DNA from 3 places in the Actinoplanes sichuanensis genome. Region 2 is predicted to be linked to each of the others. Evidence: riboswitches for the same ligand, from Rfam matches in the RefSeq annotation. Region 2 holds a riboswitch; each other region holds the start of a gene.
What was found. A riboswitch is a leader RNA that binds a small molecule or an ion and turns the genes downstream of it on or off. The one in region 2 is predicted to bind glycine.
Positions count from the first base shown of each region.

Region 1: another riboswitch for glycine. It lies ahead of gcvH (glycine cleavage system protein GcvH); the one in region 2 lies ahead of gcvP (aminomethyl-transferring glycine dehydrogenase).
Region 3: another riboswitch for glycine. It lies ahead of gcvT (glycine cleavage system aminomethyltransferase GcvT); the one in region 2 lies ahead of gcvP (aminomethyl-transferring glycine dehydrogenase).

Region 1 is NZ_AP028461.1:3,712,457-3,715,721, reverse strand. It holds gene Q0Z83_RS16935 (GNAT family N-acetyltransferase) at 1-358, shown strand, start outside; gene Q0Z83_RS16930 (hypothetical protein) at 299-1,135, opposite strand; glycine riboswitch at 1,205-1,299, shown strand; glycine riboswitch at 1,304-1,386, shown strand; gene gcvH (glycine cleavage system protein GcvH) at 1,427-1,783, shown strand; gene Q0Z83_RS16920 (RpiB/LacA/LacB family sugar-phosphate isomerase) at 1,947-2,357, shown strand; gene Q0Z83_RS16915 (STAS domain-containing protein) at 2,359-2,661, opposite strand; gene Q0Z83_RS16910 (ATP-binding protein) at 2,658-3,068, opposite strand; gene Q0Z83_RS16905 (STAS domain-containing protein) at 3,123-3,265, opposite strand, start outside.
Region 2 is NZ_AP028461.1:2,319,636-2,322,900, reverse strand. It holds gene gcvP (aminomethyl-transferring glycine dehydrogenase) at 1-1,736, opposite strand, end outside; glycine riboswitch at 1,814-1,901, opposite strand; gene mgrA (L-glyceraldehyde 3-phosphate reductase) at 1,951-2,946, shown strand; gene Q0Z83_RS10275 (nucleotidyltransferase domain-containing protein) at 2,964-3,265, shown strand, end outside.
Region 3 is NZ_AP028461.1:1,352,788-1,356,052, forward strand. It holds gene Q0Z83_RS05860 (L-serine ammonia-lyase) at 1-817, opposite strand, end outside; gene gcvT (glycine cleavage system aminomethyltransferase GcvT) at 821-1,873, opposite strand; glycine riboswitch at 1,906-1,994, opposite strand; glycine riboswitch at 1,999-2,093, opposite strand; gene Q0Z83_RS05870 (GGDEF domain-containing protein) at 2,202-3,265, shown strand, end outside.

The sequences.
Region 1 (3,265 bases), 1.4 Mb from region 2:
CCACAGGCGCCTCATCCAGACGCCGCCACCCGACCTCATCCGCCTCGGCGCGGTCGTCGGCGGCGAACTGGTCGGCTACGTCGACCTGCACGGTGTGGAGGTCGACCACCGGGAGCTCGGCTTCGTCATCGGAGGTCGCGACCGCTGGGGGCGAGGGCTCGGCCTCGGCGCGGCCGCCGCCGGCCTCGACTACGGCTTCACCGTTCTGCGGCTGCGTGAGATCCGGGCCGCCGCGGCCGCGACCAATCAACGGTCGGTGCGGATCCTCACGCGGCTCGGGTTCCAGGCCCGGGAGCGGTCAGGGGCGTATCTGTCCTTCGCGATCGAGGCTCATGCCGTCGTCGACCGTCCAGCGTAGAAAGGCGAGCGTCTCCTCGCCACGTTGCGTCGGCACGTCGTAACGGGTCGGGTCCCGGGGACGTTCGCGGATTCGCAGGGCCTCGTCGGCCAGCCGGCTCCAGCGCGGGTCCAGAGAGCCGGTGATGTAACGGCCGGCTCCGCTCTTGGAGGTCAGTTCGCCGGTGGCCAGGAGGTGATGCAGGCGAGCGACACCGAGCACGACCCACGCGATGGACGGATCGTGCTGTCCGAGCAACTCGACACCGGCGTCCTCGATCGCCGGGATGTGGCCCCGCCAGTACGTGTCGAGGTTGTCGCGGGTGAAGTCCCACAGTCCGGCGTGGTCGGTGTGGATCGGGGGCAGTTCGCCGCGGATGACGACGGCCCGTTCGGCGAGTTCGTGCCAGGTCACCGGATTGATGTCGATCGTCCCGCCCGGATCGAACTCGCCCTGGTAGAACACCGGCCGCCGGCCCACCCGCAGTGCCGAGCCGGCCAGATCGTCGGCCGAGCAGTGGAAACCGTCGAAGACGACCTCCGGGTGGCGGGCCTTCGTCGCGGTGTGCGCCTCGGCGAGGGCGGCGTGGTCCGGTGGCTGGGCCCACACGCCGACGAAATCGACGTCACTACCGGGGAAGAACTCGCCCCAGCACAGCGAACCGTGCAGGAACAGCCCGGTCAGGACCGCCGGCCGCCGGGCGTCCACTTCGGTGAGAAAGGTGTGGGCGACATCCGACGCGGTGGGGAAGCTGCGGGCGACATCCGCCGCGGTGGGGGCGGTGCGGGCGACATCCATGCCGTCGATCTTGACCGGTTCGGGCGGTTCCGGATAGCTTTCCCGGGCCACAAGTCCATACTTCGCCGCTGTGCCGCTGCGGGAGAGCACCCACCCTCGGGCGGGTCGCCGAAGGAGCAACTTCTCCCTCAGAATCTCTCAGGCCCACGTACCGCAACGGTCAGGCGACTCTGGAAAGTCAGCCCCGACCAGGGCTGCGCCCAAGGTGCAAGCCGCCCCGGCGGTGAACCTCTCAGGCACCCGTGACAGAGCGAGGGAGGCCCTCACCCGTACCGAAGGAGCCTCTCCGAAATGCGTTTCACCAAAGATCACGAATGGCTGACCGACGGCGAGATCGCCACCGTCGGTATCACCGCGTTCGCCGCCGACGCGCTCGGCGACGTCATCTACGTCGACCTCCCGGAGATCGGCACGACCGTCACCGCGGGCGATCCGGCCGGCGAACTCGAATCCACCAAGTCGGTGAGTGAGGTGTACGCTCCCGCCGACGGCGAGATCGTCGAGGTGAACACCGCCCTCGGCGACGAGCCCGGCCTGATCAACACCGATCCGTACGGCGCGGGCTGGCTGTTCCGGCTCCGAGTCACCAGCGTCCCGGAAACCCTCGACGAGGCCGCCTACCAGGAGCTGGTGAGCGCCGCGGGCTGACGTCGGCCACCTTCGCCTGGTGCGCCGCCGCAAAGGCAAGCCGCGGGCCGCCGCAACGGCAAGCCGCGGGTCGCCGCAACGGCCAGCCGCGGGTCGCCGCAACGGCAAGCCGCGGGTCGCCGGAGAGGCGGGCCGCCCGCGGTGGCGCACTAGGGTGGGGCGGATGCGGATCGCGTTCGCCAGTGACGACGAGAACGAGACCACCCGGGCCGTGGTGGCCGCCCTGTCCGAGGACGGCCACGAGGTGATCCGGCCGGAGGCCGCCGAGTCCTGGCCCGACCTGGGCCGGTTCGTCGGCCGGTCGGTGGTCGACGGGCGGGCCGACTACGGCGTGGTGATGTGCTGGACCGGCACCGGCACGGCGATCGCCGCCAACAAGGTCCCGGGGGTTCGGGCCGCCCTGGCCTGGGACCCCTGGATCGCCCGCGGCGCCCGCCTCTGGAACGACGCGAACGTACTGGCCATGAGCCTGAAACGGCTGGCGCCGGACGTCGCCGTCGAGGTGCTGCGGGCGTTCCTCGACACGTCCGAACCGGACCCGGACGAGGCCGCCGACATCGCCGCTATCGAGTGATCTAACCGCTGAGCACGTCGAGGACCCCGGTGATCTGCAGCGCCCGGCGGGTCACCCCGTGTGTGTTGGTCAGCTGGAACGTGACGCCCTGCTGGGTGGCCTTCGACCGGGTCTGCACCAGCGCCTGGATCCCGGACGAGTCGCAGAAGTCCAGGTCGACGGCGTCGATCACCAGGCGACTCAGCCGGGCGACGGCCATCGCCGCGCTGACCTGGTCGTGCAGATGCTGGGTGGTCGACATGTCGAGCTCACCGCAGAGGCGCAGCCGGGCCACACCGTCGGCGTACTGCGAGGTGATCCTCATTGATCCTCCCGGCCCGGACCGTCGCCGTCGGGGTAGAGGCGCAACTCCGCCCGTACCCGCTTGCCGCCCTCATGTTCCTCGACGTGCCACCGGCGGGTCAGCGCCTCCACGAGCAGCAGTCCGCGGCCACCGCGCCCGTCCGGCTCGCGGCGGCGCGGCACGACCGCCGAACCGTCGGCGACCGAGAGGACCACCTGCGGCCCATTCGCCTCGACGCCGATCACCACCGAGCCCGCACCGTGCTGTACCGCGTTGGTCACCAGCTCGCTGACCACCACCGACAGGTCGTCCGTCCAGGCCTCGTCGACATAACCCCAGACGCCGAGCACGGCGAGGACAGCCTTGCGGGAGGTACGGGGTGAGTCCACCCCGATGGGTACGTCGAACTGCGCGGTCAAAGTCGTCATCAGGCACCCGGTCACGAAGCGGCGCGCCGGAGATCCCGCCGCTCGGGTCAGACACTAGACCCCCACGGCGGGCCGGGCCAGGTCGGACACCGCCGTCGCCTCGTCCGGGTAGATCGGGAACACCCCGTCCAGCCGCATCGTGTGCAGCACGGTGAGCACGAATCGCGACGGCGCGACCAGGCACAACGTCGCCCCGT
Region 2 (3,265 bases):
ATCAGGCAGACGTCACGGTGGGCCTCGCCGCGGGAACGGTGGTAGCCGCGAATCGCCAGCAGACCGGCCAGCTCACCCTGCGAACCGGCGTTCGGCTGGACGCTGACCGCGTCGTAACCGGTGATCTCGGCGAGCCACTGCTCCAGCTGGGCGACCAGGTGCTCGTAGCCCTCGACCTGGTTGCGCGGCGCGAACGGGTGGATGTTCGCGAACTCCGGCCAGGTGACCGCCTCCATCTCGGCGGTGGCGTTCAGCTTCATCGTGCACGAGCCCAGCGGGATCATGCCACGGTCCAGCGCGTAGTCACGGTCCGAGAGTCTGCGCAGGTAGCGCAGCATGCTGGTCTCGGAGTGGTGGGTGTTGAAGACCGGGTGCGTCAGGTACTCCGAGGTACGGGCCAGCGGGCGGGCGCCGCACTCGGCCGGCGTCGCCACCGGAACACCGAAGGCGGCCAGGACGGTCGCCACGTGCGCGTCGGTCGTGGTCTCGTCGGTGGAGATCGACACCCGATCGGCGTCCACCAGCAGCAGGTCGACACCGTCGGCGGCGGCCGCCTCGGCGATCCCGGCGGCACGGCCGGGAACGATCGCGGTGACGGTGTCGAAGAACGCGTCCGAACCGATCTCGATCCCGGCGGCGGTCAACGAACCGGCCAGGGTCAGCGCATGGCCGTGCACCCGCTTCGCGATGGCACGCAGACCGGCCGGGCCGTGGTAGACCGCGTACATACTCGCCATCACGGCCAGCAGCACCTGCGCGGTGCAGATGTTCGACGTCGCCTTCTCCCGGCGGATGTGCTGCTCACGGGTCTGCAGCGCCAGCCGGTAGGCCCGGTCGCCGTCGGCGTCCTTGGAGACGCCGACCAGACGGCCGGGCAGCGACCGCTCCAGGCCGGCGCGCACGGCCAGGTATCCGGCGTGCGGGCCGCCGAACCCCAGCGGCACACCGAACCGCTGCGTGGTGCCGGCGGCGATGTCCACACCGATCTCGCCCGGAGCCCGCAACAGCGTGAGGGCCAGCAGGTCGGCCGCGGCCGTGACCAGGGCACCCTTGGCGTGGGCGGCCTCGACCAGGGCGGCGTGGTCGCGCACCGCACCGGAGGCGCCCGGGTACTGCAGGTGCAGACCGAAGAAGTCCTCGGGCAGTTCGTCGCTCTCGACGTCGACCAGGACCACGTCGATGCCGAGCGGTTCGGCCCGGGTGCGCAGCACCGACAGGGTCTGCGGGAACGTGTCGGCGTCCACCGCGTACACGTTGCTCTTGCTCTTGGACGCGCGCCGGGCCAGCGTCATCGCCTCGGCGACCGCGGTCGCCTCGTCCAGCATCGACGCGTTCGCCGTGGTCAGCCCGGTCAGGTCGGTGACCACGGTCTGGAAGTTGAGCAGCGCCTCGAGGCGGCCCTGGCTGATCTCCGGCTGGTACGGCGTGTAGGCCGTGTACCACGCCGGGTTCTCCAACACGTTCCGCTTGATCACCGCGGGCGTGAAGGTGTTGTAGTAGCCCAGGCCGATCATCGGGGTGGCGAGCACGTTGCGGTCGGCGATCGACCGCAGCTCGGCGATCGTCTGCTCCTCGGAGATCCCGGCCGGGAGATCAAGCTCACCGTGGAAGCGGATCGACTCGGGGATCGCGGCGTCCATCAGCTGCTCGACCGAGCCGTAGCCGATCGCCTTCAGCATGGTGGTCTGCTCGTCGGTGTCCGGGCCGATGTGCCGGGAAACGAACGGGGACGTCATTGGCGACTCCTGGCGTGAGAAGGTCAAGAAGCAACCTCCCCCTCTGTCATACCCCGATCGCGGGCATTTCAGAGTTGCCAACCTGCGCGGTCCTTTTGCCTGAAAGTTTCCGGGGAGGATTTGCCTCTTCGGCGCCGCGTCAGCGGACTCTCCCGCGCTGGGAACCAACCTACCAGCGCCCATGGGGAAGATCGGGAGTCCTAGGGTGTGCGATGTGACGTACTTCCCTGCCGCCGACCGCTACGCCGACATGATCTACCGGCGTGCTGGTCGCAGCGGTCTCAAGCTTCCCGCCATCAGCCTGGGCCTCTGGCACAACTTCGGTGCCGGCCGGCCCGCCGACCGGCAGGCCGACATCGTCCGCCGGGCCTTCGACCTCGGCGTGACGCACTTCGACCTGGCCAACAACTACGGGCCGCCGCCGGGCAGTGCCGAGACCAACTTCGGACGCATCCTGGCCGCCGACTTCCGGGCGCACCGCGACGAGATGATCATCTCGACCAAGGCCGGTTACACCATGTGGGACGGCCCGTACGGCGACTGGGGCTCCCGCAAGTACCTGGTCTCGTCGCTGGACCAGTCCCTGCAGCGGATGGGCCTGGACTACGTCGACGTCTTCTACCACCACCGGCCCGACCCGGAGACCCCGCTCGAGGAGACGATGTCCGCGCTCGACGCGATCGTCCGCTCCGGCAAGGCCCTCTACGTCGGCATCAGCAACTACAAGAGCACCCAGGCCGCGCAGGCCGCCGGGATCCTGCGGGAGCTGGGCACGCCGCTGCTGATCCACCAGCCGTCCTACTCGATCCTCAACCGGTGGATCGAGCACGACCGGCTGCTGGACACCCTCGAGGACGCCGGGGCCGGGTGCATCGCGTTCAGTCCGCTGCAGCAGGGCCTGCTCACCGACCGCTACCTGACCGGCATTCCGGACGACTCGCGGATCCGGACCAGTGTGTTCCTCAACGAGAGCGCCCTCGACGGCAAGACCCTGGCCCGGCTGCACGCGCTCAACGACATCGCCAAGCGGCGCGGGCAGACGCTCGCCCAGTTGGCGCTGGCGTGGGCGCTGCGCGACCAGCGGATGACCAGCCTGATCATCGGCGCGTCGAGCGTGCCGCAGCTGGAGAACAACGTGGCCGCGCTGAACAACCTGTCACTCGACCAGAGCGAGCTGGACGAAATCGACGCGACGGTCCTTGATCTCTAGCCGTATCCTCCGGCCTCATGATCGAGCTCGTTGAACGGCACACGGCCCTGGCGGTCGTGGTCGGCTCCCGCGCCTATGGACTGGACGGGCCGGAGTCGGACCACGACCGTCGGGGTGTGTTCGTGGCGCCGACCCGCGACTTCTGGACCCTCGACAAGCCGCCCACCCACCTGGACGGGCCGGCCGAGGAGCAGTTCTCGTGGGAGATCGAGCGGTTCTGCACGCTCGCGCTGCAGGCCAACCCGACGGTTCTCGAGGTGCTGTGGTCGCCGCTGGTCACTTCTCGCAACTCCGACGGTGACGCGCTCGTCGGAGTCCG
Region 3 (3,265 bases), 970 kb from region 2:
AGCGCAGCACGGCCGGAATGATCCCGGCGGCACCATTGGTGGGCGCGGTCACCACCCGCCCGCCGGCCGCGTTCTGCTCGTTGACCGCCATGGCGAAAACGGTCAGCCATTCCATCGGATCACCGTCGGCGGTCAGCTTGCGGGCGGTCAGTGCGGCCCGGCGACGGACCTTCAAACCCCCGGGGAGTACGCCCTCCGCGCGCAGCCCGTCGTCGATGCAGTCGTTCATCACCCGCCAGATGCCGAGCAGCCCGGCCGACACCTCGGCCGTGTGCCGCCGTACCGACTCGTTGAGCAGCATCATCCGGGAGATCGACAGCCCCGTGGACCGGGCGAGTTCCAGTAGCTCGACGCCGGAGGAGAACGGGTGCGGGACGGCCACCTGCTCCGGGCGTACCCCCGATGCGCCGTCGGCCAGGACGAACCCGCCGCCGACCGAGAAGTAGGTCTTGGTCAGCAGTTCGGCGCCGTCGGCGGCGAGCGCGGTGAAGCGCATGCCGTTGGGATGGCCGGGCAGCGCCCGCCGCCGGTGCAGCACCACGTCGACCTCGAACGCGGTCGCGTCGGCGGACGGTTCGAGCGTGGTGTCGACCGTCTCCGGATCCTCGCCCTGCAGGCCGAGCAGCACCGCCCGCGGGGTGCCGTGGCCGTGCCCGGTCGCGCCGAGCGAACCGAACAGTTCGGCGCGTACGGTCGCCACCCCGTCGATTCCGGTCAGGTGGCCGGTGAAGAGCCGGGCCGCGCGCATCGGGCCGACGGTGTGCGAGCTGGACGGGCCGATGCCGATCGAGAACAGATCGAAGACGGACACGGTCACGGCTCAGCCCTGCCGGCGGTAGAACGGCAGCGCGACGACCTCGGCCTCTTCGCGGGCGCCGCGGATGTCGACGAGGACCCGGGTGCCGGGTTCGGTGCGGTCGGCCGGGAGGTAGGCCATCGCGATCGGGTGACCCAGCGTGGGGGAGGGCACGCCGCTGGTCACCTCACCGATGCGCTCGCCGGTGTCCGGGTCGAGGACCACGTGACCGGCCCGTGGCGAGCGGCGGCCCTTGGTGACCAGCCCGGCGAGCAGGCGCCGCGGGGTGGCGGCGCGGAGGGCGGCGGCGCCGACGAAGTCGGTCTTGTCGAGGGCGACGACACGACCCAGACCGGCGTCGAACGGGGTGGTGCGCAGGGTGAGCTCGTGGCCGTACAGCGGCATGCCGGCCTCCAGGCGCAGGGTGTCTCGGCAGGCCAGCCCACACGGGACGGCACCCCGGCCGGTCGCCCACGCCCAGATCGCCTCGGCGTCCTCATTCGCGCAGTAGATCTCGAAGCCGTCCTCGCCGGTGTATCCGGTGCGGGCCAGCAGCACGTCCCGCCCGGCGAGCCGCTCCGCCTTGATGCCGTAGTAACGCAGGTCCGGGTGCGCGCCGACCACGTCGACCGCCTGCGGGCCCTGCACCGCGATCAGTGACCGGTCCGCATCAGCGATCCCGACGGTGTAACCACCCGAGTGCTCACCGAGCATCGCCCGGACCACGGCGGCGTTGGCGGCGTTCGCGACCACCAGGAACCGGTCCTCGGCCAGTCGGTAGACGACCAGGTCGTCGAGGACCCCGCCGGTGGTGTGACACAGCATGGTGTATTTCGCCCGGCCCACCGCGACCTTCGACAGCCGGCCCACCAGCGCGTGGTCCAGGAACGCGGCGGCGTCTCGGCCGGTCACCTCGATCTGGCCCATGTGACCGAGGTCGAACAGTCCGGCGCCGGTCCGGACGGTGTGGTGCTCGCCCAGGTCACTGCCGTACCGCAGCGGCATGGACCAGCCGGCGAAACCGGTCATCGCGGCGCCGAGAGACTGATGGACGTGGTGCAGGGCGGTGTTTCGCAACGGAGGCTCCTTGTCGGGTCGGGCCTCCCTCGCTCTGTCATCTCTGCCTGAGAGGTTCACCGCCGGGAAGGGCGGCTTGCACCGTGGGCGCAGCTCCTCGTAAAGAGCTGACTTTCCAGAGTCGCCTGACCGTCGCGGTACTGGGGCCTGAGAGATTCTGAGGGAGAAGTTGCTCCTTCGGCGCCTCGCTGACCTGCGAGGACTCTCCCGCGGCGGGGTCGCGGCGAAGTATTCGGTTGTGCTGTCGTCACCTGTTCCAGGACCCTACCGCACGGCGGTCTGTGGGTCGGCTCTCAATTGTGCCCGCCTCGTGACGATGGGGCCTCCGATGAACACCATCGCGCCGGCCGACGCCGCCGACCCCGGCGGCCAGGTCACTCCCGGGAATCGATTCCTACCGGTGGTCGTCGTCTCGCTGACCGCGCTGCTCAGCGTCGCCTTCCTGGTGCCGTGGGGCGGTACGGCGATGCTCGCGGTCCTCTGCTGGCTCGCCGTGGCGGTGTTCGCCACGGCGATGACCTGGTACGCGTACCGCGCGGTCCGCCTGATGCCGGACCCCACCTCGGAACGTCGGTTCTGGCGCGCCTTCGTGGCCGCCGGTGCGATGTTCAGCGTGGCCGACTGGATCCAGGTGGCCACCACCCTGGCCGACCCGACGTCGTCGTCGGCGCTCACCGGCACCGGCATCCCGCGGACGGTGGCCCTGGCCGCGGGCGGCGCGGTGGTGATCGGGGTGATCGCCACCTATCCGCTGCCGCACCGCTCGGCCCGGGAGCGGCTCTGCTACCACCTCGATCTGGCCACCGTGGTGACCGCGGTCGGGGCGGCCGGCCTGTACTGGACGATGACCGGCTCGTTCGCCGCCGGGCAGGTCGTCGGGGTGGCCGCCCCGGTGGTCGCGATGCTGCTGGCGTTCGTGGTCGGCCGGCTCTACCTCAGCGGGGCGGCGCCGTTCCGCTGGCACATCGGCGTGATGGGGCCGGTCGCCGGAACCCTGGAGAGTCTGGCCCGCACGCTGGGTCCGGAACTGGCCCGGGCCGGGCGTCCCGGTCCGGTCTTCGCGCTCAGCCTGACCTGTCACGCGATGCTGCTGATCGCGGCGTGGCTGCAGTACCGCCGGTTCCGGTCCGGGCGGGTCGCGGCACCGGTCGCGCGGCGTCGTCCGTACAGCCCGATGCCCTATCTCGCCCTGGCCGGCATCCACGTCCTGTTGATCGCGGTCCTGTTGACCCGGGGGTTGGATCTTCGGGCCTGGGCCCTGCAGGCCGGGGCCGTGCTCTGCACGGGCATCGTCGTGGTCCGGCAGCTGACCGCGTTCATCGACAACGCGCGGCTGCTCGCCGAACGTGACAGCCTCACCCGGCGGCTGCACGCCATGGCGTTCACCGACAG